One region of the Actinocatenispora thailandica genome, then DNA from elsewhere that is predicted to be linked to it. Evidence: predicted binding sites of a transcription regulator. Region 1 holds the regulator's gene; the other holds the start of a gene.

The links. The regulator HspR, encoded in region 1, represses chaperone genes until heat shock. The targets are predictions, from matches to a motif close to TTGAGTNNNNNNNACTCAA.
Region 2: the regulator HspR is predicted to act here: its motif matches at 3,961-3,979, upstream of lon (endopeptidase La).

What each region holds. Positions count from the first base shown of each region.
Region 1 is NZ_AP023355.1:7,143,364-7,155,186, forward strand. It holds gene dnaK (molecular chaperone DnaK) at 1-1,632, shown strand, start outside; gene grpE (nucleotide exchange factor GrpE) at 1,725-2,405, shown strand; gene dnaJ (molecular chaperone DnaJ) at 2,446-3,603, shown strand; gene Athai_RS32355 (heat shock protein transcriptional repressor HspR) at 3,615-4,061, shown strand; gene Athai_RS32360 (antitoxin) at 4,288-4,488, shown strand; gene Athai_RS32365 (antitoxin) at 4,666-5,004, shown strand; partial or broken gene Athai_RS32370 (cation:proton antiporter) at 5,292-6,491, opposite strand; gene Athai_RS32375 (cation:proton antiporter regulatory subunit) at 6,495-6,995, opposite strand; gene Athai_RS32380 (TetR/AcrR family transcriptional regulator) at 7,120-7,764, opposite strand; gene Athai_RS32385 (aldo/keto reductase) at 7,860-8,828, opposite strand; gene Athai_RS32390 (Cmx/CmrA family chloramphenicol efflux MFS transporter) at 9,101-10,315, opposite strand; gene Athai_RS32395 (TetR/AcrR family transcriptional regulator) at 10,530-11,093, opposite strand; gene Athai_RS32400 (TetR/AcrR family transcriptional regulator) at 11,130-11,732, opposite strand.
Region 2 is NZ_AP023355.1:2,992,613-3,004,435, reverse strand. It holds gene Athai_RS13310 (putative bifunctional diguanylate cyclase/phosphodiesterase) at 169-2,322, shown strand; gene Athai_RS13305 (2-hydroxyacid dehydrogenase) at 2,346-3,257, shown strand; gene trxA (thioredoxin) at 3,364-3,741, shown strand; gene lon (endopeptidase La) at 4,031-6,379, shown strand; gene Athai_RS13290 (hypothetical protein) at 6,491-6,922, opposite strand; gene Athai_RS13285 (multidrug effflux MFS transporter) at 7,006-8,241, opposite strand; gene Athai_RS34790 (glycoside hydrolase family 2 TIM barrel-domain containing protein) at 8,485-10,863, opposite strand; partial or broken gene Athai_RS34785 (sugar-binding domain-containing protein) at 10,873-11,387, opposite strand; gene Athai_RS13275 (transglycosylase domain-containing protein) at 11,644-11,823, opposite strand, start outside.

The DNA of each region.
Region 1 (11,823 bases):
AAGTACACCGCGCAGGAGATCAGCGCCCGCACCCTGCAGAAGCTGAAGCGCGACGCCGAGGCCTACCTGGGCGAGCAGGTCACCGACGCAGTGATCACCGTCCCGGCGTACTTCGAGGACGCGCAGCGCACCGCGACGAAGGAGGCCGGCGAGATCGCCGGTTTCAACGTCCTGCGCATCATCAACGAGCCCACCGCGGCCGCCCTGGCGTACGGGCTGGACAAGGGCGACAAGGAAGAGACCGTGCTGGTCTTCGACCTCGGCGGCGGTACGTTCGACGTCTCGCTGCTGGAGATCGGCGACGGCGTGATCCAGGTGCTCGCCACCAACGGTGACAACCACCTCGGCGGCGACGACTGGGACGAGCGCATCATCAAGCACCTGGTGCAGACCTTCCAGGGGCAGCACGGCGTCGACCTGGGCAAGGACAAGATGGCCCTGCAGCGCCTCAAGGAGGCTGCGGAGAAGGCCAAGATCGAGCTGTCCGCCACCACGAACACCACGATCAACCTGCCGTACATCACGGCCGGCCCGGACGGCCCGCTGCACATGGACATCTCGCTGTCCCGCAGCGAGTTCCAGCGCCTCACCCAGGACCTGCTGGACCGCACCAAGGCCCCGTTCGAGCAGGCGGTGCGCGACGCCGGCATCAAGGTGTCCGACATCGACGACGTGATCCTGGTCGGCGGCTCCACCCGGATGCCCGCCGTGAACGAGGTCGTCAAGGAGCTGGTCGGCAAGGACGCGCACAAGGGCGTCAACCCGGACGAGGTCGTTTCGGTCGGTGCCGCGCTGCAGGCCGGCGTGCTCAAGGGCGAGGTCAAGGACGTCCTGCTGGTCGACGTGACCCCGCTGTCGCTGGGCATCGAGACCAAGGGTGGCGTGTTCACCAAGCTGATCGAGCGCAACACCAAGATCCCGGTGAAGCGGTCCGAGGTGTTCACCACCGCCGACGACAACCAGCCGTCGGTGCTCATCCAGGTGTTCCAGGGCGAGCGCGAGATCGCCGCGTACAACAAGAAGCTCGGCACCTTCGAGCTGACCGGGCTGCCGCCGGCGCCGCGGGGCGTGCCGAAGATCGAGGTGTCCTTCGACATCGACGAGAACGGCATCGTCAACGTGTCCGCCAAGGACGAGGCGACCGGCAAGGCGCAGTCGATGACCATCTCCGGCGGCTCCTCGCTGCCGAAGGAGGACATCGAGCGGATGATGCGCGAGGCGCAGGACCACGCCGACGAGGACAAGAAGCGTCGCGAGGAGGCGGAGACCCGCAACCTGGCGGAGGGCCTGCAGTTCCAGACCGAGAAGTTCCTCGCGGAGAACGGCGAGAAGATCCCGGCCGACAAGAAGTCCGAGATGGAGGAGGCCCTGGGCGAGCTGCGTGGCGCGCTCGGCGGCCAGGACATCGAGGCCATCAAGACGGCGCAGGAGAAGCTCGCGAAGGTCTCCCAGGAGGCCGGTGCCGCGATGTACGCGGCGTCCCAGGCCGCCGGTGAGGGTGCCTCGGCGGGCGCCGAGGGTGCCGCCGGCGCCGGTGCGACCGGTGACGCGGGGGCGCAGGCCGGCTCCGCCGCGGGTGGCAAGGACGACGTCGTGGACGCCGAGATCGTGGACGAGGACGACAAGAAGTGACCGAGCGCAACAGCGCCGACGCAGGAAAGGTGCCCCCGGCCGCCGGGGGCACCGGCCCGCGCGAGGACGAAGAGCAGGAGGAGCGGATAGTCGTGCGCGACCGGCGTCGCATCGATCCGAACGGCACCTCGCCCCGCGGGGGTACGGAGACCGCCGCCCCGGCGGATGCCGAGCCCGCGGCGGCGGATGCCGAGCCCGCAGCGGCTGGTACGTCGGAGCCGACCGCCGCGCCCGACGCCGGTGAGGTGGAGAAGTTGAGTACCGAGCTCGCTGAGCGCACCGCCGACCTGAAGCGGGTCGTCGCCGAGTACGCGAACTACCGGCGGCGGGTCGAGCGGGACCGCAACGTGGCCGCCGAGCAGGCGACCGGCGCGGTGCTGGCGTCGCTGCTGCCGGTGCTGGACGACCTGGACCGGGCCCGCGAGCACGGTGACCTGGTCGGTCCGTTCGGCGCGGTCGCCGACCAGCTCGTCTCGGCGCTGACCAAGGCGGGCCTCACGCCGTACGGCGAGGCCGGCGACCCGTTCGACCCGATGCACCACGAGGCGGTGGCGCACTCGCTGTCGCCGGACGTGACGGAGCCGACCTGCGTGATGGTGATGCGGCGCGGCTACCGGCACGGCGAGCGGATGCTGCGACCGGCGATGGTCGCGGTCGCCGACCCGGACCCGGACGCGCCGCCGGCCGAGGCGGCGACCGAGTCGGGCAAGGCCGCCGACGCCGGCGACCAGAAGAGCACGGACGAGTCGAGCACGGACGGGTCGGAGAGCTGACCGGTCCGCTGCGTGGACAGGTGGAAGGGGGGCTGCTGCGGTGAGCCAACAGGACTGGCTGGAGAAGGACTACTACGAGGTCCTCGGGGTGCCGAAGGATGCGCCGGCGAGCGACATCAAGAAGGCCTTCCGCAAGCTGGCTCGGGAGCTGCACCCCGACCACAACCCCGGTGACGACGCCGCCCGGGAGCGGTTCAAGGACGTCTCCGAGGCATACTCCGTGCTCTCCGACGACAAGAAGCGCAAGGAGTACGACGAGACCAGGTCGCTGTTCGGCAGCGGCCTGGGCGGCCGGATGCCGGGCGGGGCGCCGGGTGGCGGCGGCATGCCGTTCGACCTGTCCGACCTGATCGGCAACGCGCAGAACCGGGCGGGCGGGTTCACCGACCTGTTCGGTTCGCTGTTCGGCGGCGGCCGGCACAACGCGCCGCCGACCGACCGGATGGGGCGCGACATCGAGGCGGAGGTGTCGGTCGGGTTCACCGACGCGGTGCTCGGCACGACGCTGCCGCTGTCGCTGCGCTCGCCCGGCGTCTGCGACCTGTGCCACGGAACGGGCGCGAAGCCGGGCACCTCGCCGCGCACCTGCCCGACCTGCCACGGCAGCGGGCTGACCTCCAGCAACCAGGGGGCGTTCAGCTTCTCCGAGCCGTGCAAGGACTGCTCCGGTACCGGGTCGATCGTGGACGAGAAGTGCCCGGAGTGCCGCGGCAGCGGCGGGGTCACCAAGACCCGGACGATGTCGGTCCGGCTGCCGGCCGGGGTGTCGGACGGGCAGCGGATCCGGGTGCGGGGCAAGGGTGAGCCGGGTGGCCGCGGCGGCCCGGCCGGCGATCTGTACGTGCTGGTGCACGTCACGCCGGACGACCTGTTCGGCCGCAGCGGCAAGAACATCACGCTGACCGTGCCGGTCACGTTCGCCGAGGCGGCGTTGGGCGCCGACCTGCGGGTGCCCACGGTGGACGGGGTGGTCACCGTGCGGGTCCCGCCGGGTACGCCCAGCGGCCGGGTGCTGCGGGTCCGCGGCAAGGGTGTGCCGGCGAAGACGGGTGCCGGCGACCTGCTGGTGACGATCGACGTGGCGGTACCGCCGGAGCTGTCCGAACGTGCCCGCAAGGCGCTGGCCGAGTTCGCGGCGGAGACGCCGGCCGCGCCGCGGAACCAGATCGACGCCCGGGTCCGCCGGCAGGAGCACTGAGGAGGTCGGGCATGGCCATGGAGTTCTTCGTCGACATCGAGTCGACGTCCGACGCGAAGGTCATCGTCATCTCCGTCGCCGCCCGGATGGCCGGGATGCACCCGCAGACCCTCCGGCAGTACGACCGGCTCGGGCTGGTGCAGCCGGGCCGCACCGCGGGCGGCGGCCGGCGGTACAGCGCGCGCGATGTGGCACTGCTGCGCGAGATCCAGCGGCTGTCCCAGGAGGAGGGGGTCAACCTCGCCGGGATCAAGCGGATCATCGAGCTGGAGCAGGCCACCCGGTTGATGCAGAGCCGGGTCGCCGAGCTGGAGGAGCAGCTGATCGAGGCGCGCCACCAGCTCGCCGAGATGCAGGCCATGTCCCCGTCGTACGGGCGGGATCTGGTGCCGACCCAGGAGACCGCGCTGGTCGTCTGGCGGCCACGCACCGCCCAACAGCGGCGCCGCGACCGCTGAGCCGACCCACCCACACCACCACGCGCCCGGCCGGGGAACGCGCCGTTCCCCGGCCGGGCGCGTGCGTGGGGGCAGTGTCGCACGTCCGGGTGGCCGGTACCGGCGAAACGTCGAAGATCGAGGCCAGCCCGTTGCCGCTCGGTAGCGTCGGTCACCGGAGCCGCCTTCCGGGTGGTGGCGGTGGCCGGCCGGTCATCGCGGATCGCAACGAGAGGGACAACGGGTCATGGGGATGAAGGACAAGTTCGACGACATGAAGGACAAGGCCAAGGACATGCTCGGCGAGCACAAGGATCAGGCCGAGCAGGGCGTGGACAAGGCCCGCGACATGGCGAGCGAGAAGACCGGCGGCAAGTACGACGACAAGCTGGACGCCGCCAGCGAAAAGGGCAAGGACTTCATGGGCAACATGGGCGACGATCGCTGATCGTCCCCCTCGGGGCGATGAACACGGTCCTGGCCGCATCCGTCGGATGCGGCCAGGACCTTTCTCGTGTGCGGGACAACCCCGGGTTTACCCCGGTTTCGGTCCGCGAGGCTGGGCGGCGCGGCACCGGCGGGGCACGATGGAGATCGACCGATCATGCGGAAGGGGCTCCACCGAATGAGCGAGCGTCAGCGACCGAGCTTGTGGGAGAGGTTCGACGAGTTCGCCGATCGGGCCACCGAGCTGGCCGACAAGGCCACCGACCGGGCCCGCGGGCTGGCGGCCGAGCACAACGACAGGATCGACGCGAAGCTGGATCGGGCGGCCGGCTTCCTCGACGAGAAGACCGGCGGGAAGTACTCCGACAGGATCGGGACCGGGGTCGGCCGGGCCAAGGACAGCCTGGACCGGTTCGCCGAGCAGGACCAGCAGGCACCGGGCTCGGAGCAGGGCGGCGCCGGTCCGACCGGTGGCGAACAGGCCGGCGGCGCCACGGGCGCGTCCGGCCGGAACTGACTCGCCCGGCCGAAACTGGCCCGTCCGGCCGGAGCTGGCCCGTCCGGCCGGAGCTGACTCGCCCGGCCGGAGCTGACCTGCCCGGCTGGAGCTGGCCGGGCGGCCGGCGGCGATCGGGCCGGCCGCAGCGCAGCAGCGCTGCGGCGGTGGTCGACCGCGGCGTGGTGGCGTCAGTGCACGTCGTCGCGCTCGGCGGAGGTCTCGTCGAGCACGCTGGGCGCGTCCGGTTCACGTGCCGGGGCGGGCTGCGTGGGCAGCATCGCGGCGTGTTCCGCGGGGCCGATCAGGTCGTCGACCGCGATCGGCGCGCCCGCGGCGGCCGGCGCGGCGATCCTCCGGACCCGCCGGCGTGGCCGGCCGATGTCGGTCAGCCGGGCCAGCAGCGGCCCGACCACCACGGTGATCATCACGTACGCGGTGGCCAGCGGCCCGATCTGCTTCTCGATCCCGGCCGCCACCGCCAGCCCGGCGATGACGATGGAGAACTCGCCCCGCGGGGTGAGGGCGAGCCCGGCTCGCCACCGGCCGCGTGGTGCGATGCCGGCCCGTTTCGCGGCGAGGTACCCGGTCGCGACCTTCGTCCCCATCGTCACCACGGCCAGTGCCACCGCCGGCAGCAGTACCGACGGGATCGACCGCGGATCGGTGTGCAGGCCGAAGAAGACGAAGAACACCGCGGCGAACAGGTCGCGCAGCGGGCTGAGCAGCTGGCTGGCGTGCTCGGCGACCTCACCGGAGAGCGCGATACCGACGAGGAACGCGCCGACCGCGGACGACACCTTCAACCCCTGCGCGACGCCGGCGACGAGCAGCGTCAGGCCGAGCACACCGAGCAGGAACGACTCGGCGTTCCTGGCCGAGACCAGCGCCGAGATGAACCCGCCGTACCGGATCGCGACGACCAGCACCGCGGTGATGGTGAGGACCGCGATGCCGAGCGTCAGGCCGCCCATCAGCAGCCCGGAGCCGGCCAGCACCGCGGTCAGGATCGGCAGGTAGAGCGCCATCGCCAGGTCCTCGGTGACCAGCACCGACAGCACCGTCGGCGTCTCCCGGTTGCCCAGCCGGCCGAGGTCGGTGAGTACCTTCGCGATCACGCCGGACGAGGAGACCCAGGTGATGCCGGCCAGCACCACGGCGGCGACCGGGCCCCAGCCCAGGATCAGCGCGAGCGCGGCGCCGGGTACCGCGTTGAGGACCGCGTCGAGCAGGCCGGACGGCGCGTGCCGTTTCAGGTTGCCGACCAGCTCGCTCGGTGAGTATTCGAGCCCGAGCATGACCAGCAGCAGGACGACGCCGATCTCCGAGCCGGCCTCGGTGAACTCCTGGCTGGCCGACAGCGGCAGCAGCCCGCCGTGGCCGAAGGCGAGCCCGGCGAGCAGGTAGAGCGGGATGGGGGTCAGCCCGACGCGCCGGGCGACGCGGCCGAGCAGGGCGAGGCCGAGCAGCAGCGCACCGATTTCGGTGAGGAGTGCGGCACTGTCCACCGGCTACCCCGGCTGACCGTGGGCGATGATGTCGGCCACCCCGTCGACACCCTCGCGGGTACCGACGACGACGATCAGGTCGCCGCCGGCCAGCCGGAAGTCGGGGGTGGGTGACGCGACGGCCTCGCCGTGCCGCAGCACCGCGACGATGGACGCACCGGTCCGGGTGCGGGCCTGGGTGTCGCCCATCGCCCGGCCGGCGAACGGCGAGCCGGCCCGGACCGGGATCTGCTCGATGACCAGGGTGCCGGCCACCTGGTCGTGCAGCCCGGCGAGCTGGCTGAGCACCCGGGACGCGTCCAGGATCACTGCGAGCGCGTCGGCCTCGTCGTCGGTCAGCGGCACCGTGTCGCTGCTCTCGTCCGGGTCCTCCGGGTCGTACACGACCAGGTCGCGTTGGCCCGACCGGTGCGTGACGACGCCGATCCGGCGACCGGACGTGGTGGCCAGGTCGTGCCGCACGCCGATGCCTGGTAGCACGGCCTTCTCGACCCGTACCCGCACGGTGTTCACCGCCTTGCAGTCCTCTTGCTTCGGCCGGAGTGGCAACCCTACAAGGCGATCGTGGGTGCGTCCTCCGGGCCGGACCGGCCGGTACCGGGGTGGCTGGTGTGCGGGCGGCGAGGGGTCAGGGGGTGTCGAGGTGCAGCGCGTTGGGCAGCGGCGGGATGGCGCGGCGTCCGGTGAGCAGGGCCCGGGTGGCGTCGCCGGCTCGCCCGATGGCGAGTTCGGCGGCGTCCGGGCCGGTACCGAAGGCGCCGAGGTGGGCCATCACGGCGTGCCCGTGCGCGGTGGTGGCGACGGCGAGGGCGAGCGCACCCGCCCGGTCCGGGTCGCCGTCGGAGAGGTCCAGTGCGGCGCCCAGGAACGCGTCCTTGAGCGGGCCGGTGGCGCGCACCAGTTCGGGGTGCCGGGGCCGGTCGAGCGCGCTGCCGAACGCCGCCTCGAACAGCGCCCGCTGCTCGACCCCGAACCGGACGTACCCGCGGGCCGCGGCGACGAGCGCCTCGATCGAGGTGTGCGCGTCGGCGGACTCGGCGGCGACGGTGTCGGTGAGCACCTCGCAGGCGCGTACCGCGACGGCGGCGAGCAGCTCCTGCCGGTCGGCGAAGTGCCGGTACGGCGCGCTGACCGCGACGCCGAGCCGCCGGCTCGCCTCGGCCAGCGAGAACCCGGCGACGCCGCGTTCGGCGATCAGTTCGATCGCCGTGTCGACCAGCGCGGCGCGCAGGTCGCCGTGGTGGTAGTGCTGTTTCCTGCCGGCTCGACGCACGCGGCAAGGTTACGACTCGGGCCCTGGTGGCGGGCTCGTGGCCGGGCCGGCTCGCCGGGCCCGCGGCGGCGTTCGGTGCGGCATCGCCGGCACGGTCACCGGACGGCGGGCCGGGACAGCTGGTCGAGCCGGGCGAGTTCGTCGGCGGTGAGCCGGACGTCCATCGCGCCGGCCGCCTCGGTGGCGTGCCGCGGTTTCGAGGCGCCGGGGATGGCCACCACGGTGTCGCCGTAGTACCGGATCAGCCAGCTCAGCGCCACCTGCCCGGGGGTGGCGTGGTGCCGGTCGGCGATCGCCCGGAGTTCGGTGATCAGCGGCCGGGTGCGGGCCAGCCCGGCGGCGGAGAACGCGCCGCGGCTGGTGTAGCGCCGGCCCGGCCGCAGCGCGGCGACCTCGTCCGGCGCGTCGTGGTAGCGGCCGGTCAGCAGGCCGCCGGCGAGCGGCGAGTACGCGATCAGGCTGATGCCGAGTTCCCGGGCGGCGTCGAGCACGCCGTTGTCCTCGATCGCCCGGTGCACCAGGTTGATCTGCAACTGGTTGGCGGCCAGCTCGATGCCCTCGTCGCGCAGCACCCGGTGGGCGGCCCGCAGCCGGCGTCCGCCGACGTTGCTGACGCCGACCGCGCGGATCTTGCCGGCCCGCAGCACCCGGGCCATTGCCCGCAGCTGGGCCGGCATCGACGACAGGCTGCTGAACGGTTCGTGGATCTGGTACAGGTCGATCGGGTACGGGTCGAGCGCGCGCAGCCGGTGCCCGACGGTGCGCGGGATGTTGCCGGCGAACCGCCCGGTGGGCAGCCACTTGGTCGCCACCACGACGTCGCCGGGTTCGCGGCCGGCCGCCCGCAGCGCGGCGGCGAGGGCCCGCTCGGACCTGCCGCGGCCGTACATCTCGGCGGTGTCGAACCAGGTGATGCCGGCGTCCAGGGCGACCTCGACGATCCGGTCGACGGTGTTCTGGCCGATGGTGCGGATGGCGAGGCCGGCCAGCCCGCCGCCGGAGAACTGCATGCAGCCCAGCCCGATCGGGCTGACCCGGATGTCGCTGCGGCCGAGTCGACGCATCTCCACGGGGTCCCCCGGCGTCTCGATGTTAGTGGCTTTCACAATGTGATCGACACTAACATCAGCCCGCCGGGCAGACAACGAATCCCGCACCACCCGGTGCCGGGCGGTGCGGGATTCGTGCCGGCCCGCGCCGATCGGACCGCCCCGTCGGTCGGGCGACCCGCTCGGTCGGGCGACCAGTTCGGTCGGGCGAGCAGTTCGGTCGGGCGACCAGGTCGGCCGGGGGTCAGGTGGCCCGGCCGACCAGATCGGTCGGACTGCTACGTCGGTCAGGCGGCCAGGTCGGCCAGTTCGGTCGCCGGTACCTCGGTGCGCACCGGCCCGGTGCGGCGGGACCGCCGGTCGATCAGCCCGGACAGTACGGCCAGGGTGAGCGCACCGACCGCGACCAGGGCGCCGACCCAGGCGGTCGAGGCGTACCCGAGGCCGCCGCCGATGACCAGCCCGCCGAGCCACGGCCCGATGGTGTTGCCGGCGTTGAACGCGGACACGTTGACCGAGGACGCGAGCGTCGGCGCGGCGCCGGCCAGCGAGAAGACCCGGCCGTTCAGCGACGGTGCGCACGCCATACCGAACATGCCGAGCCCGAACGCGAGCGCGACCGCGGCGATGGTCGAGCCGGCGAACAGCGCCAGCGAGGCCAGTACCAGGATCATCCCGGACATCGCCGCGTACAGGGTGCCGAGCTGGCGGGCGTCGGCGAACCGGCCGGCGATCGTGATGCCGACCAGGTTGCCCAGCCCGAACAGCAGCAGCACGCCCGGGATCAGCCCGCTGGGGACCCCGGCGACCCGGGTCAGCAGCGGCGTCAGGTAGCTGAACACCGCGATGAACCCGGTCTGTACCAGCGCGGTGGTGGCGAGCGCGAGCCACAGCCGGCCGCTGCGGAACGCGGCCAGCTCGCCGCGCAGGTTCGGCCGGTCGGCCGGGTCGGCGGAGTGCCCACCCGGTACCACCTTCAGCACCCCCACCAGGCCGATCGCGGCGAGGCCGGCGACCACCAGGAACGCCGCCCGCCAGCCGAGGTGCTGGCCGATCAGGGTGCCGAACGGTACGCCGATGATGTTGGAGACGGTCAGCCCGCCGACCATCACGGCGAGCGCCCGGGTGTGCGCGCCGGCCGGGGCCAGCTTGACCGCGGTGGCCGCGCCGACCGCCCAGAACGCGGCGGTGGCCAGCGCGGTGACCACTCGCGCGCCGAACAGCATCGGGTAGTTCGGGGCGATCGAGGCGAGTACGTTGCCGGCGATGAACACGGCGAGCGCGCCGGTCAGCGTGACCTTGCGGGGCAGCTTGAGAGTGGCTGCGGCGAGGATCGGGGCGCCGACGAGCATCCCGATCGCGAAGCCGGAGATGAGCAGCCCGGCGGTCGGGATCGACACGTGCAGGTCGCCGGCCACCTCGGGTAACAGCCCGGAGATGACGAATTCACTGGTACCTAGGGAAAAGACGCTCAGCGCGAGGATGTAGACCGCGAGCGGCATGGCGGGTCTCCCGGAGACGAGGTTTCTGGACTGATCGTTCTAATATCCGGACGTCGTTGGCCGGCAAGGCTTTCCGGTGGGCGGGCCCGGCTCGTTCGACGATCCGGGGTGATCGGTGTGGTGCTGGTCGGTGGCGCGGCAACGGGTGGCCCGCGCTGCGGGTGGCCGGCCGTCCTGCGGGCCGGGCCGGGACCCGTCGGTCCCGTCGGGTCGGTCACATGGCGGCGAGCGCCACCTTCGCGGCGTGCCGCATCGCGGTGCCGTCCACCCCGCCCCGCGCCATCACCTGCAGGCCGGCGATGGTCGCCTGGACGAAGTCGGCCAGCTCGTCCGGCGACGACCCGGCGCGGATCTCCCCGGCCGCCTGCCCGGCCTCGATCGCGCAGCGCAGCTCGCCGCGCAGCGACGCCATGCCGCGCAGCGCGCACGCGGTCAGTTCGTCGTCCCGGCCGGCCAGCTCCACCACCGAGTTGACGGTGAAGCAGCCGTCCGGACCGGCCGTGATGATCGCGTCGAACAGCGCGCGCAACCGTTCCGGTACCGGTGTGTCGGCGTGCAGCAGGTCGATCAGCTCGCCGGTCTGCTGCTCGGTGTAGCGGGTCAGGGAACGCTCGAACAGCTCACGCTTGCTGCCGAACGTGTGGTAGATGCTGCTGCGGCACAACCCGGTGGCGTCGCACAGGTCCTGGGTGGACGTGGCCTCGTAGCCACGGTCCCGGAAGGCCTGCGTCGCGGCGTCGACCGCCTCGTCGACGTCGAACTCCTTGGGTCGTCCCACGCCGAGGACGCTACCGGTACTAGAACGCCCGGTCCACTATTCCCGCCCGCGACCCTCGTCACCCCGCCCGGCGGGCTCCGCAGCGAGCGGACCGGTGAGGTGCGACTGGAAGGTCGCGGCGAGGGCGGGGACCAGGGCCTCGGGCGGGATCGAGGCGACGGGTTCGAGACGCAGGATGTGCCGGGTGTAGACGAAGCCGACCGCGGTGGCGACCAGCAGCGCCACCCGTCGCTCCACGTCCGGGTCGCCGGCCAGTGCGACCCGCACCGGGCCGGCGATCAACCGGTCGAAGACCGCCTGTACCTGCTCCGCCGCGTCCTGGTGGGTCGGCGCCACCCGGAGCAGGGCGCCGGGGCCGGCGCAGTCGCTGCCCTCCCAGTACTCGACGAAGCGGCGGGCGAAGCGGGCGCCGAAGTCGTCGAGGTCGCCGACCTCCGGTATCGGCGACTCGTTCGCGACGGTGGCCACGAACAGGTCGGACTTGCTGCCGAAGTACCGGATGACCATGGAGGAGTGCACGCCGGCGGCGGCGGCGATGGACCGGATGGTGCTCTGCTCGTACCCGGTGGTGGCGAACGACTCGCGGGCCGCGGCCAGGATCGCACGCCGTGCCGCGGCGGATCGTTCGGTGAAGGCCATGCCGCCGAGTGTATGCGAGCACCGGTCTGCAACCGGGCGTTGGCAAACGATGACGCGCACTGTAGCGTCTGGTTGTTTGCAAACACACGTT
Region 2 (11,823 bases), 4.2 Mb from region 1:
TTATGATCGATCAGGCAGTTGGGACAACACGCGGCGCCGCCGACCCGGTGGACGCCGGCAGCCGGGGGGCAGAGGCGTGACAGGGCCGGGCGCAGCACCGGGCCGGCAGGCGGTCGGGTGCGTCGTGAGCGCACCAGTCGAGCCGTTCGGGCGGATCGGACCCGCACGTTGAGCGGGCACGCCGGCCGCCGCACCGCGGCCGGAACTCGGGACGGCACCCGCGGTCGGGTCGACCGCGCCGCCGCGCACTGGGCGGCCGCGATCTGGCAGACCAGCGTGGTGCCGGTGGCCCGGGGCGCGCTCGCGGGCCGGCTGCGGCCGCTGGTCGAGGAGCTGTTCGCGGCCGGCACCGACCCGGACGGCGGGTACGACACCGCCGTCGCGGTCGGTGGCCGGCTGGTCGCCGAGCACTTCACCGACACCGAGGCGCTGGCCCGCACGCTGATCGCGCTGGACCCGGCGCTGCCCACCGAGCAGCACGGCACGCTGACCGCCGGCCTCGCCGCCGGTTACACCGCGGCGCTGCGTGGCCGGACCCTGGCCGAGCAGGAGATGATCCGGCTGGCCGCGATGCAGGCACAGGCCCGCGCGGAGCGCGCGCTGACCGCGGCGGAGGCGCGGTTCCACGCGGTGTACGCGGACTCCGCCATGGGGATCGCGCTGACCGACCTGGGCGGCCGGGTGGTGGCGGCCAACGACGCGCTGAACACCATGCTGCGCAGCGCACCCGGCGGGCTCACCGACCGCGACCTGTTCGGCCTGGTCCATCCGGACGACCGGGACAGCCTGCGCGACATGGTCTCGGACCGGTTGGCCACCGGTACCGTCGGCCGGATCCGCACCGAGCGCCGGCTGGTCGCCGACGACGGCGAGCTGCTGTGGGCGCTGCTCGCGGTGTCGGTGGTGCGCGACTCGGCCGGCCGGCCCTCGTACCTGGTGGTGATGGGCGAGGACAACACCCGCCGGCACCACCTGGCCGACACGCTGTCCTGGCAGGCCACCCACGACACCCTGACCGGCCTGGCGAACCGCACCCTGTTCACCGAACGGCTGCACCGGCTGTTCGGCCGGGGGGCCGGTCGGATCGGGCTGTGCTTCCTCGACCTGGACGGCTTCAAGATCATCAACGACAGCCTCGGCCACCACGTCGGGGACGAGCTGCTGCGACACGTCGCCGACCGGATCGCCGCGGCGGCCGGGTCGGACAGCCTGGTCGCGCGGCTCGGCGGGGACGAGTTCATGGTGCTGCGGGCCGACTCGGCCGGCGAGGCGGAGCTGGTGGCCCTGGCCGACCGGATCCTCGCCGCGCTCGACGAACCGATCACCGTGGGCGGCCACGAGCTGTCGGTCTCGGCGAGCATCGGGGTGATCGAACGCGCCACCCTCGGTACCGACGCCGCCGAACTGATGCGCGCCGCCGACATCACGCTGTACTGGGCGAAGGCTGCCGGCAAGGGCTGCTGGGCCACGTTCGATCCGGAACGCGACGCGCAGCAGGCCGCCCGGCAGCTGCTCGCCGAGGCGCTGCCCGGAGCGCTGCGCACCGAGCAGTTCACCCTGGCGTACCAGCCGGTGGTCGATCTCGCCGACCGGCGGGTGACCGAGCTGGAGGCGCTGGTGCGCTGGCGGCACCCACGGCTCGGCGAGCTCGGTCCGGAGGCGTTCCTGGGCATCGCCGAGGAGACCGGGGTGGTCGTGCCGCTGGGCCGCTGGGTGCTGCGGGCGGCCTGCGCGCAGGCCCGCCGCTGGCTCGACCGGTACGGCTGGGCGCCGGTGGTCTCGGTGAACCTCACCGTGCGCCAGGTGTGCGCCGCCGACCTGGTCGACGACGTCCGGCAGGCGCTGGCCGCCGCCGACCTGCCGGCCGAGGCGCTGCAGCTGGAGGTGACCGAACGCGCGCTGATCGGTGCCGAGCCGGTCGCCGCGCTGAACACCCTGTACGACGCGGGAGTTCGGATCGTGATCGACGACTTCGGCACCGGATACTCCAACCTGGTGCACCTGCGGCAGGCGCCGGTGCACGGCATCAAGCTCGCCCGCTCGTTCACCGAGAGCTTCAACGCACCCAGCCACCCGGACCGGGCCGACGTGGCGATCGTGCGGGCCCTGGTGTCCCTCGCGCACACCCTGCGGCTGACGGTGACCGCCGGCGGGGTCGAGACCGCCCGGCAGGAGTCCCGGCTGCGCGAGCTGGGTTGCGAGTGGGGTCAGGGCTTCCGGTACGGGCGGCCCGCCGCGGCGGCGCACCTCGACGAGCTGCTCGCCGCCGGCCGCACCGTGGTGCCGCCCGACCAGGGGGCGTCCTCGAAGCGCCGCCCGTAGGCGACCTTCTAGGATCGGCAGGCATGGCTGAGCACGTACTGGTCCCGTGGCAGCTCACCGACGGCGGCGATGGCTGGCCGGCCACGCTGCGCGTCGACGTGTGGGACGGGCAGGGCGCGCCGCCGGACGTCTCCGACGTCTCGTTCTACGTCCTGCCGTACGGGGTGTCGAGCGCTCGGGGCCTGGTCACCGCGATGCCCCGGCTGCGGGTGCTGCAGGCGCTGACCGCCGGGTACGAACAGCTCCTCCCGCTGCTCCGTCCGGGCCTGACGCTGTGCAACGGGCGGGGGCTGCACGATGCCAGTACCGCCGAGCACGCCCTGGGGCTGGTCCTCGCCGCCCAGCGCGACCTGCCGACCTGGGTGGACGACCAGCGCGAGCGCCGCTGGGAGCCGCACTACACCCGGTCGTTGGCGGACAGCCGGGTGCTGATCGTCGGGTACGGCTCGATCGGTACCGCGCTGGAGCGCCGGCTGCTGGCCTGCGAGGCGAGCGTGGTCCGGGTGGCGCGGTCGGCCCGGCCCGAGACGCGGGTGCACGGGGTGGCCGAGCTGCCCGCGCTGCTGCCGAAAGCCGACATCGTGGTACTGATCCTGCCCGACAACGAGTCGACCGAGCGGCTGTTCGACGCCACCGCGATGGCGGCGCTGCCGGACGGCGCGCTGGTGGTCAACGTCGGTCGCGGCCGCACCCTGGACACCGAGGCGCTCGCGGCGGAGACCGGGCGGGGCCGGCTGCGGGCCGCGCTGGACGTGACGGATCCGGAGCCGCTGCCGGCCGGCCACCCGCTGTGGTCGCATCCGGGCGTGCTGATCACGCCGCACGTGGCGGGCGGCTCGGCGACCTTCTATCCCCGGGCACGCCGGCTCATCGGCGACCAGCTGCACCGGTTCGTCACCGGTGCGCCGTTGCGCAACGTGGTCCGGGAGGGCTGAGTTCGGCCTGCGCGCTACGGTGGACCGACGGGCGCCCGCGCCGGGAATGCGCGGGGGCCGGCCACCGTTGTTACCCCCGAGGGGTATCGATCCGGAAGGGGACACCGTGCCGACCGTCGAGTTGACCAAGGACAACTTCAACAGCACGCTGGAGAGCAACGACACCGTGCTGATCGACTTCTGGGCCAGCTGGTGCGGCCCGTGCAAGATGTTCGCACCGGTGTACGAGAAGGCCGCGGAGACCAATCCGGACCTGGTGTTCGGCAAGGTCGACACCGAGGCGCAGCAGGAGCTGGCGGCCGCGTTCGACATCCGGTCGATCCCGACCCTGATGATCGTCCGGGACAAGATCGTGGTGTTCTCGCAGCCCGGCGCGCTGCCCGAGTCGGCGCTGACCGACGTCATCGACCAGGCCCGCAAGCTCGACATGGACGAGGTCCGGGCCAGCGTCGCCGACCAGCAGGCCGGCGGCACCGAGGCCTGACACCCGACCGGGCCCACACCGGCCCGACCACCGCGGTCGTCTCGACGGCGCGGGCCCGACCACGGTCGGACCCGCGCCGTCGTCGTCTGCCCACGCGTTCGGTCCGGCGGCACGAACGAACACCCCGAGACCGACCCGAACCGGCCACTCGGCACCATCACGGCGCGCCCGACATGTTCTGCACCGTCCTTGTTCGCTGACGGTGAAACTTCCTGGGGAATGAGTCGGGTCGGCTCAAGGTTGTCCGGGGCGAGTACGAGGAATGGAGCCCCAACACATGGCTGACCAGATGGCTGACCACAAGGCCGATTACGAGCTGCCCGTACTGCCGCTGTCCGACACCGTGGTCCTGCCCGGCATGGTCGTCCCGGTCACCCTGGACTCGGAACGGCAGGCCGCGGTGGACGCCGCCCGGACCGCGACCACGTCGCGCGACACCCCCGGACTGCTGCTCGTCCCGCGCATCGACGGGCACTACGCCGCGATCGGCGTCGTGGCCGAGATCGTCAAGGTGGGCCGGCTGCCCGGCGGCGAGCCCGCCGTGGTCGTGCGCGCGACGAACCGGGCCCGCATCGGTACCGGCGTGAACGGCCCCGGAGCCGCGCTCTGGGTGCAGGCCGACAAGATCACCGATCCGGCGCCGAGCGCCCGGACCGCCGAACTCGCCACCGAGTACAAGTCGGTCCTGACCTCGATCCTGCAGCAGCGTGACGCGTGGGAGGTGATCGACCGGATCGGCGCGATCAGCGACGCCGGCGAGCTCGCCGACACCGCCGGCTACACCAGTTGGCTGGACACCGAACAGAAGCTCGACCTGCTGTCCACCGAGGACCCGGCCGACCGGCTGGAGAAGCTGCTCGCCTGGGCGAAGACCCACCTGGCCGAGTCCGAGGTGGCGGAGAAGATCCGCGACGACGTGCAGCAGAACATGGACAAGTCGCAGCGGGAGTTCCTGCTGCGCCAGCAGCTCGCCGCGATCCGCAAGGAGCTGGGCGAGAACGAGCCGGACGGCGCCGACGACTACCGGTCCCGGGTCGAGGCGGCGGAGCTGCCGGAGAAGGTGAAGACCGCCGCGCTGCGCGAGGTGGGCAAGCTGGAGCGCGCCTCCGACCAGTCCCCCGAGGCCGGCTGGATCCGTACCTGGCTGGACACGGTGCTGGAGTTGCCGTGGACCACCCGCACCACCGACTCGACCGACGTACCGGCGGCACGGGAGGTGCTGGACACCGACCATGCCGGGCTGGACGACGTCAAGGACCGCATCGTGGAGTACCTCGCGGTCCGGTCCCGGCGGGCCGAGCGCGGCCTGTCGGTGGTCGGCGGCCGCGGCTCCGGTGCGGTACTGGCACTGGTCGGGCCGCCCGGCGTGGGCAAGACGTCGCTGGGTGAGTCGGTGGCACGTGCGCTCGGGCGCAAGTTCGTCCGGGTGGCGCTCGGCGGCGTGCGGGACGAGGCGGAGATCCGCGGCCACCGGCGTACCTACGTCGGCGCGCTGCCGGGCCGCATCGTCCGGGCGATCTCCGAGGCCGGTTCGATGAACCCGGTGGTGCTGCTGGACGAGGTGGACAAGGTCGGCGCGGACTACCGCGGCGACCCGGCCGCGGCGCTGCTGGAGGTGCTGGACCCGGCGCAGAACCACACGTTCACCGACCACTACCTGGAGGTCGAGCTGGACCTGTCGGACGTGCTGTTCCTCGCCACCGCCAACGTCGCCGACACGATCCCGCCGGCGTTGCTGGACCGGATGGAGCTGATCCGGCTGGACGGCTACACCGAGGACGAGAAGGTCACGATCGCGCGCGACCACCTGCTGCCCCGGCAGCTGGAGCGGGCCGCACTGGACACCGACGAGGTCACGCTGACCGACGACGCGCTGCGCCGCATCGCCGGCGAGTACACCCGGGAGCCCGGGGTGCGCCAGCTCGACCAGCTGCTCGCCCGCGCGCTGCGCAAGGTGGCGACCAGGCTCGCCACCGGCGCCGCCGAGCCGCCGCTGACCATCGACGTCGACGACCTGCGCGAGTTCCTCGGCCGGCCGCGGTTCACCCCGGAGGTCGCCGACCGGACCGCCACGCCCGGCGTGGCCACCGGACTCGCCGTCACCGGCGCCGGCGGCGAGGTGCTGTTCGTCGAGGCGGCGCTGCTGGCCGGCGAGCCGGGCCTGACCCTGACCGGTCAGCTCGGCGACGTGATGAAGGAGTCGACCCAGATCGCGCTGTCGTACCTGCGGGCCAACGCCGACGCCCTGCGGGTGCCGACCGAGCCGCTGGCCGACCACCGGGTCCACGTGCACGTACCAGCCGGTGCGGTGCCGAAGGACGGGCCGTCCGCCGGCGTCACGATGACCACCGCGCTGGCATCGCTGCTGTCCGGACGGCCGGTACGGGCCGAGGTCGGGATGACCGGCGAGGTGTCGCTGACCGGACGGGTGCTGCCGATCGGCGGGGCCAAGCAGAAGCTGCTGGCGGCGCACCGGGCGGGGCTGACCGAGGTGATCCTGCCCCGGCGCAACGAGCCCGACCTGGACGAGGTACCGGCGGCGGTGCGTGACGCGCTGCAGATTCACCTGGTCGACACGGTCGACGAGGTGCTGCGGCTCGCCCTGTCCGAGCCGGCCGCGGCACGGGCGGCGGCCTGAGCCTCGGCGCACGTCCTGCCCGGCGGGCGCCGACCCTGGTCGGGTCGGTGCCCGCCGGCACGTCCAGGGCGGCGACCATCGCGCGCCACGGCACCGTGGTACGGCGCGGCGTCAGCGGTTGCGGCGGCGCTCGGCGACGGCTTCGATCAGGAACCCGAGCGCCATGCCGAGCAGCCAGAAGTCCTTCGCCAGCGGCACGCCCTGCTCGGTGGGCAGCGGGCTGCCCGGCTTGTGCACCCCGGGCGTGCGCAGGTACATCCCGACCAGGCCGGTGGAGAACCCGGCGAGCCCGAGCCCGGCCACCGCGGTCGGCACCACCGGGTTGAGCAGCGCGACGCCCAGGGCGATCTCCGCCTTCGACAGCAGCCCGACGAACCGCTGCGGATCGACCCGCTTCAGGAACGGGTAGGCGCCGGCCGCCATGCCGTGCAGCGACGCGGCGGCCTGCTCGTCGGCGCCGCGCTTGCTCAGCCCGGAGTTGAGCAGGAAGCCACCGGCGGCCATCCGAGCCGGCAGGTGCGCGAGCTTGACCGGAAGTCCCATCCACCTTTCGTATCACCGAGACGCGGCCGGAGGCGGCCGAACGCCAGATCACCCCATCGCGCCATCGGGTGCGGTGTCGTCGATCAAGGACCGGTCGCCGGACGGCGGGCAAGGGTGTGCAGCAGGGCGACCGCGGCGAGCGCGAGAGCGACGATCACCACCGCCATCGGTACCGGGGTGCCGGTGCCGGCGAGGCCCACCAGCGGCGCCACCGCCCCACCGACCACGAACTGCAGCACGCCGAGCACGGCCGAGGCGCTGCCGGCGATGTGCCCGTGCTCGGCCAGCGCCAGCGAGGTGGCGTTCGGGCTGACCAGCCCGACGCTCGCCACCACCGCGAACAGCGCGGGCAACACGAGCGGCAGCCCGGCACCGCTGCTCACCGCGACCACGAGGAGCAGACCGCCGCCGGCACAGAGGTACGCACCGGTGCGCAGCAGCGCCGCGGGGCCGAGCCGGCCCACCAGCCGCGCCGACAGCTGGCCGGCAGCCACGATGCCCACCGCGTTGGCGCCGAACACCAGGGCGAACAGCTGCGCCGACATCCCGTACACGTCCTGCAGGACGAACGAGGATCCGGAGATGTAGGCGAACATGGCCCCGGACACGCAGCCGGCGGCGAGCGCGAGGCCGAGGAACCCGCGGTCGGCGAGCAGCACCCGAAACGCCCGCCCGGTGGCGGCGAGGCCACCGGCTCGGCGCCGGTCGGCGGGGTGCGTCTCGGGCAGGCCGGCGAGCACCGCGCACAGCAGCCCGGCGCCGATGACGGTCAGCACCGCGAACACGCCGCGCCACGAGGTGAAGCGGAGCAGCTGGCCGCCGATGGTGGGTGCCAGTACCGGTGCGATGCCGTTCACCAGCATCAGGGTGGCGAACAGCTTCGCCGCGCCGGTACCGGAGCGCAGGTCGCGCACCACGGCACGGGACAGCACCACGCCGGCGGCGCCGGACAGCCCCTGCACCAGCCGCAGCGCCACCAGCGCCCAGACGTTCGGGGCGAACGCGCACAGCACCGAGGCGACGGTGTAACAGACCAGACCGACCAGCAACGGCCGGCGCCGGCCCAGCACGTCCGACAGCGGCCCGGCGAGCAGCTGCCCGGCGGCGAGCCCGACCAGGCAGGCCGTCAGGCTCAGCTGGGCGGCGGCGGCGCTGGTGGACAGCTGGCTGGTCAGCCGGGGCAGCGCCGGCAGGTACATGTCGATCGACAGCGGGGCGAACGCCGACAGCCCGCCGAGGATGAGGATCATCCGGATCGGTATCCGCGGCTCGCCGCGCAACGCGTGCTGGGTGTCGTGCGCGGTCGCGGGGGTGCTCATGGTCTGCTGCTCCGGGTTCTGCGGGGGTGCCCGCTCCACCCTGCCAACGATTGCGGCCGGTCGCGCTGTGATCCTGCCCGCAGCGCCCGGCACGGCGCCGTACCAGGGCCGTGCCGGGTCGGCCGACGCCCGCGGCCACGAGGTCCCGGGCGGCCGGCGGCCCGGAGCCGCTCGGCCTGGTCCGGGACCCCGGCGATCGGGCCGTCGACACGGCCCTGGCGCGACGCCGGCACTGCCGGAGGATCAGATCGCGCGCAGCCGCACCTCGAAGGTGACCGGCTCGGCGCGCAGCTCGTAGCGTGGCAGCACCGCCGGGCCGCAGGAGCCGGAGCCCAGCCCGTGCTGGGCGTGGTCCAGGTTGAGCTGGATCGCGTCGCCGGCGACCAGGTCGGTGGTGTGCCGGGCGGCGGCGAGCTGCTCGCTGGTCCAGCGGCGTGCGGTCAGCTCGATGCTCGGCGCACCCTCGACCCGGAGCCCGTGCCCGGACCCGTCCAGCAGCGTCGCCCAGCGCACCGCGGTGCGGTTGCCGTTCTCCTGCGGGAACACGTACGGGGTCTGCAACTCGTCCACCGTCGCGCTGAACCGGTCGATCCGCGCCGCCTGCCGACTGTCGGCGTACGCCTCGCCGGGGCCGCCGCCGAACCAGGTGACGTGCTCCAGCGCGGCCGGCAGCGCGAGCCGCAGACCCAACCGGGGCAACGGAACCAGCCACTCGCCCTGCGGTACCACCGACACCACCAGCCGGAGCAGGTCGCCGTGCGCACTCCAGCGGTACTCCACCGCCAGGCCGGCGTCGCGGCTCGCCGCGGCCACCCGGGTACGCACCAGCAGGCCGGCCGCGGTCGGCCGCACCTCGTCGGTACGGTGGTGCATCCGGTGCAGCCCGGCGGCGCGCCAGCCGGCCCGGTACGGCTTGTCGTTGTCGATCGGCGCCCGCCACACGTCCAGCCGCGGGCCGGTCAGGGTGAGCTCGCCGAGCCCGCGCAGCACGCCGTCGGCCGGGTCGAACCGGCCCGCGCCGAGCTCGATCAGCTCACCGGTGCGGGGCGGCAGCGGCGCCGGCAGGGCGGCCCGGCATGCCGCGGCGAGCCGCACCTGGCCGTCCCCGAGCAGGTGCCCGGCCGCCGCCCACGCGGTGTCCACCGTGGACTCGACGGTGACGGTCAGCCAGCACTCACCCTCACCGGTGGGCGCCGGCAGGTCCTTGAGGTCCAGGTCGACGGTGCCGCCGGCCGGGATCGGCGGCACCGTGGTCTCGCCGGCGCCGAGCTGTTCGCCGTCCACCGCGACCCGCCAGCGCAGCATCGCGTCGGCGATCGCGGCGTGGTCGTACGTGCTGCGCAGCCGCACGGTGCGCCGGCCCGGCGACGGCGCCGCGGCCGAACCGGGTGCCGGACCGGCGAACTCGACCCGTACCGGCTCGATGAGCTTGGCGAACTCGACGAGGCCGGGCGACGGGGTGCGGTCCGGGAACACCAGACCGTCGACGATGAAGTTGCCGTCGTGCAACTCCTCGCCGAAGTCGCCGCCGTAGCGGAAGTACTCCCGGCCGTCGGCGGTGTGGCTGCGGATGCCGTGGTCCAGCCACTCCCAGATGAACCCGCCCTGGCAGCGCGGGTACTTCTCGAACAGCTCCCGGTACTCCAGCAGGCCGCCGGGCCCGTTGCCCATCGCGTGCCCGTACTCGCAGAGGATGAACGGCATGCCGCGGCGCTTCGCGTCGAGGGCGTCGTCGGCGTCCGGGTGCCGGTCCTCGGCGTGCCGGCCGATCGCGTCCACCTCGGCGTGCGAGGAGTACATCCGGGAGTACACGTCGACGTAGCGGCAGGCGTAGTCGCCCTCGTAGTGGATCGGCCGGGAGCCGTCACGGCGGCGGGTCCAGTCGGCCATCGCGCCGTGGTTGACCCCGATGCCCGACTCGTTGCCCAGCGACCACAGGATGATGCACGGGTGGTTCTTGTCCCGCTCGACCATCCGGCGCATCCGGTCCAGGTACGCGTCCGTCCACTGTGGATCGTCACTGGGGTTCCGGCGCCAGCCGTTGTAGCCGAACCCGTGGGTTTCCAGGTCGCACTCGTCGACCACCCAGAAGCCGAGTTCGTCGGCGAGGGCGAGCATCCGCGGGTCCGGCGGGTAGTGGCTGGTGCGGATCGCGTTGATGTGGTGCCGCTTCATCAGCAGCAGCTCGGCACGCAGGGTCTCCTCCGGTATCACCCGCCCCAGGTCGGGGTGGAACTCGTGCCGGTTGACCCCGCGCAGCAGCACGCGCCGGCCGTTGACCAGCAGCACGCCGTCCACGATGGACACCGTGCGGAAGCCGATCCGGATCGCGACCTGCTCACCCTCGGTGGCGAGCGTCCCGTCGTACAGCCGCGGCTGCTCGGCGCTCCAGCCGGTGACGCAGCCGATGTCGACCGGCTGGTCGGCCGGGTGGTCGGTGATGCCGAGCTCCGGCACCGACAGCCGGGCCGGTACGTCGGTGTCCACCCGCAGCAGGCCGGTGCCGACGGTGTGATCGGACTCGCTCGGCTCGAAGTCGGCGTGCACGAAGAAGTCGGTCAGGCCGCCGGCCGGGCGGTGGATGAGCGTGACGTCCCGGAAGATGCCCGGCAACCACCACATGTCCTGGTCTTCCAGGTAGCTCGCCGCCGACCACTGGTGCACCCGCACCGCGAGCGTGTTGCACCCGGCGGCGAGCAGGTGCCCGACCTCGTACTCGACCGGCAGCCGGCTGCCGGTGGACCAACCCAGTTCGGTGCCGTTGAGCCAGACCCGGGCGAACGAGTCCACCCCGTCGAACCGCAGCACCGTGCGGCCGCCGGCCAGTCGGCCGGCAGCTCGAAGCGCAGCCGGTGGTCGCCCGTCGGGTTCTCGTTCGGCACGTGCGGCGGGTCGACCGGGAAGGGGTAGTTGACGTTGGTGTAGCTGGGTTTGCCGTGGCCGTGCATCGGCCAGCTGGACGGCACCGGCAGGCTCGCCCAGGCGGAGTCGTCCAGGTCGGGTGCGCCGGGCTCGGGCGCGTCGATCCGCGGTGAGAGCCGGAACCTCCAGTCGCCGTTGAGCGACAGCGACCGGGCGGTCGAGGCGAAGGCTGCTCGCGGCGGCAGGCTGCCCACCCGGGGCGCCAGATCCTCGACGTACGACATCGCGCATCCTCCGACACGATCGATCATGTTCCGACGTGGGCCACCGTATCCGATGACCCCCGGCCGGCACAGTGCGACGACCCGCACGTCCCGCGCACCGGTACCGGCGCGGCATGGTCTGCCAGACCGGCGCGATGATCGTGCGCTTCCCACCCCCGCTGCGGCCCGGCCACTACCAGCTGACCGGGCCCTGGCCGGCCCGGAGCCGGCCGTACGGGCGTCGGCGGTGACCAGCGGCCCGCGACGCCGGGCGGCGTCAGTCGCCGGTGAGTCTGGCCGGTGGGGTCGGCAGGTCGGTCCCGGTCGTCCCTCGCAGGGCGGTGCGCATGGTCTGCGCCACCGCCCGGTCGACGGCGGCCGACACACCGGAGCCGACGTAGTCGGACGGGTCGGACGGGTTCGCGGCGATGCCGGCGGCGGCGATCTGCGGGGTGAA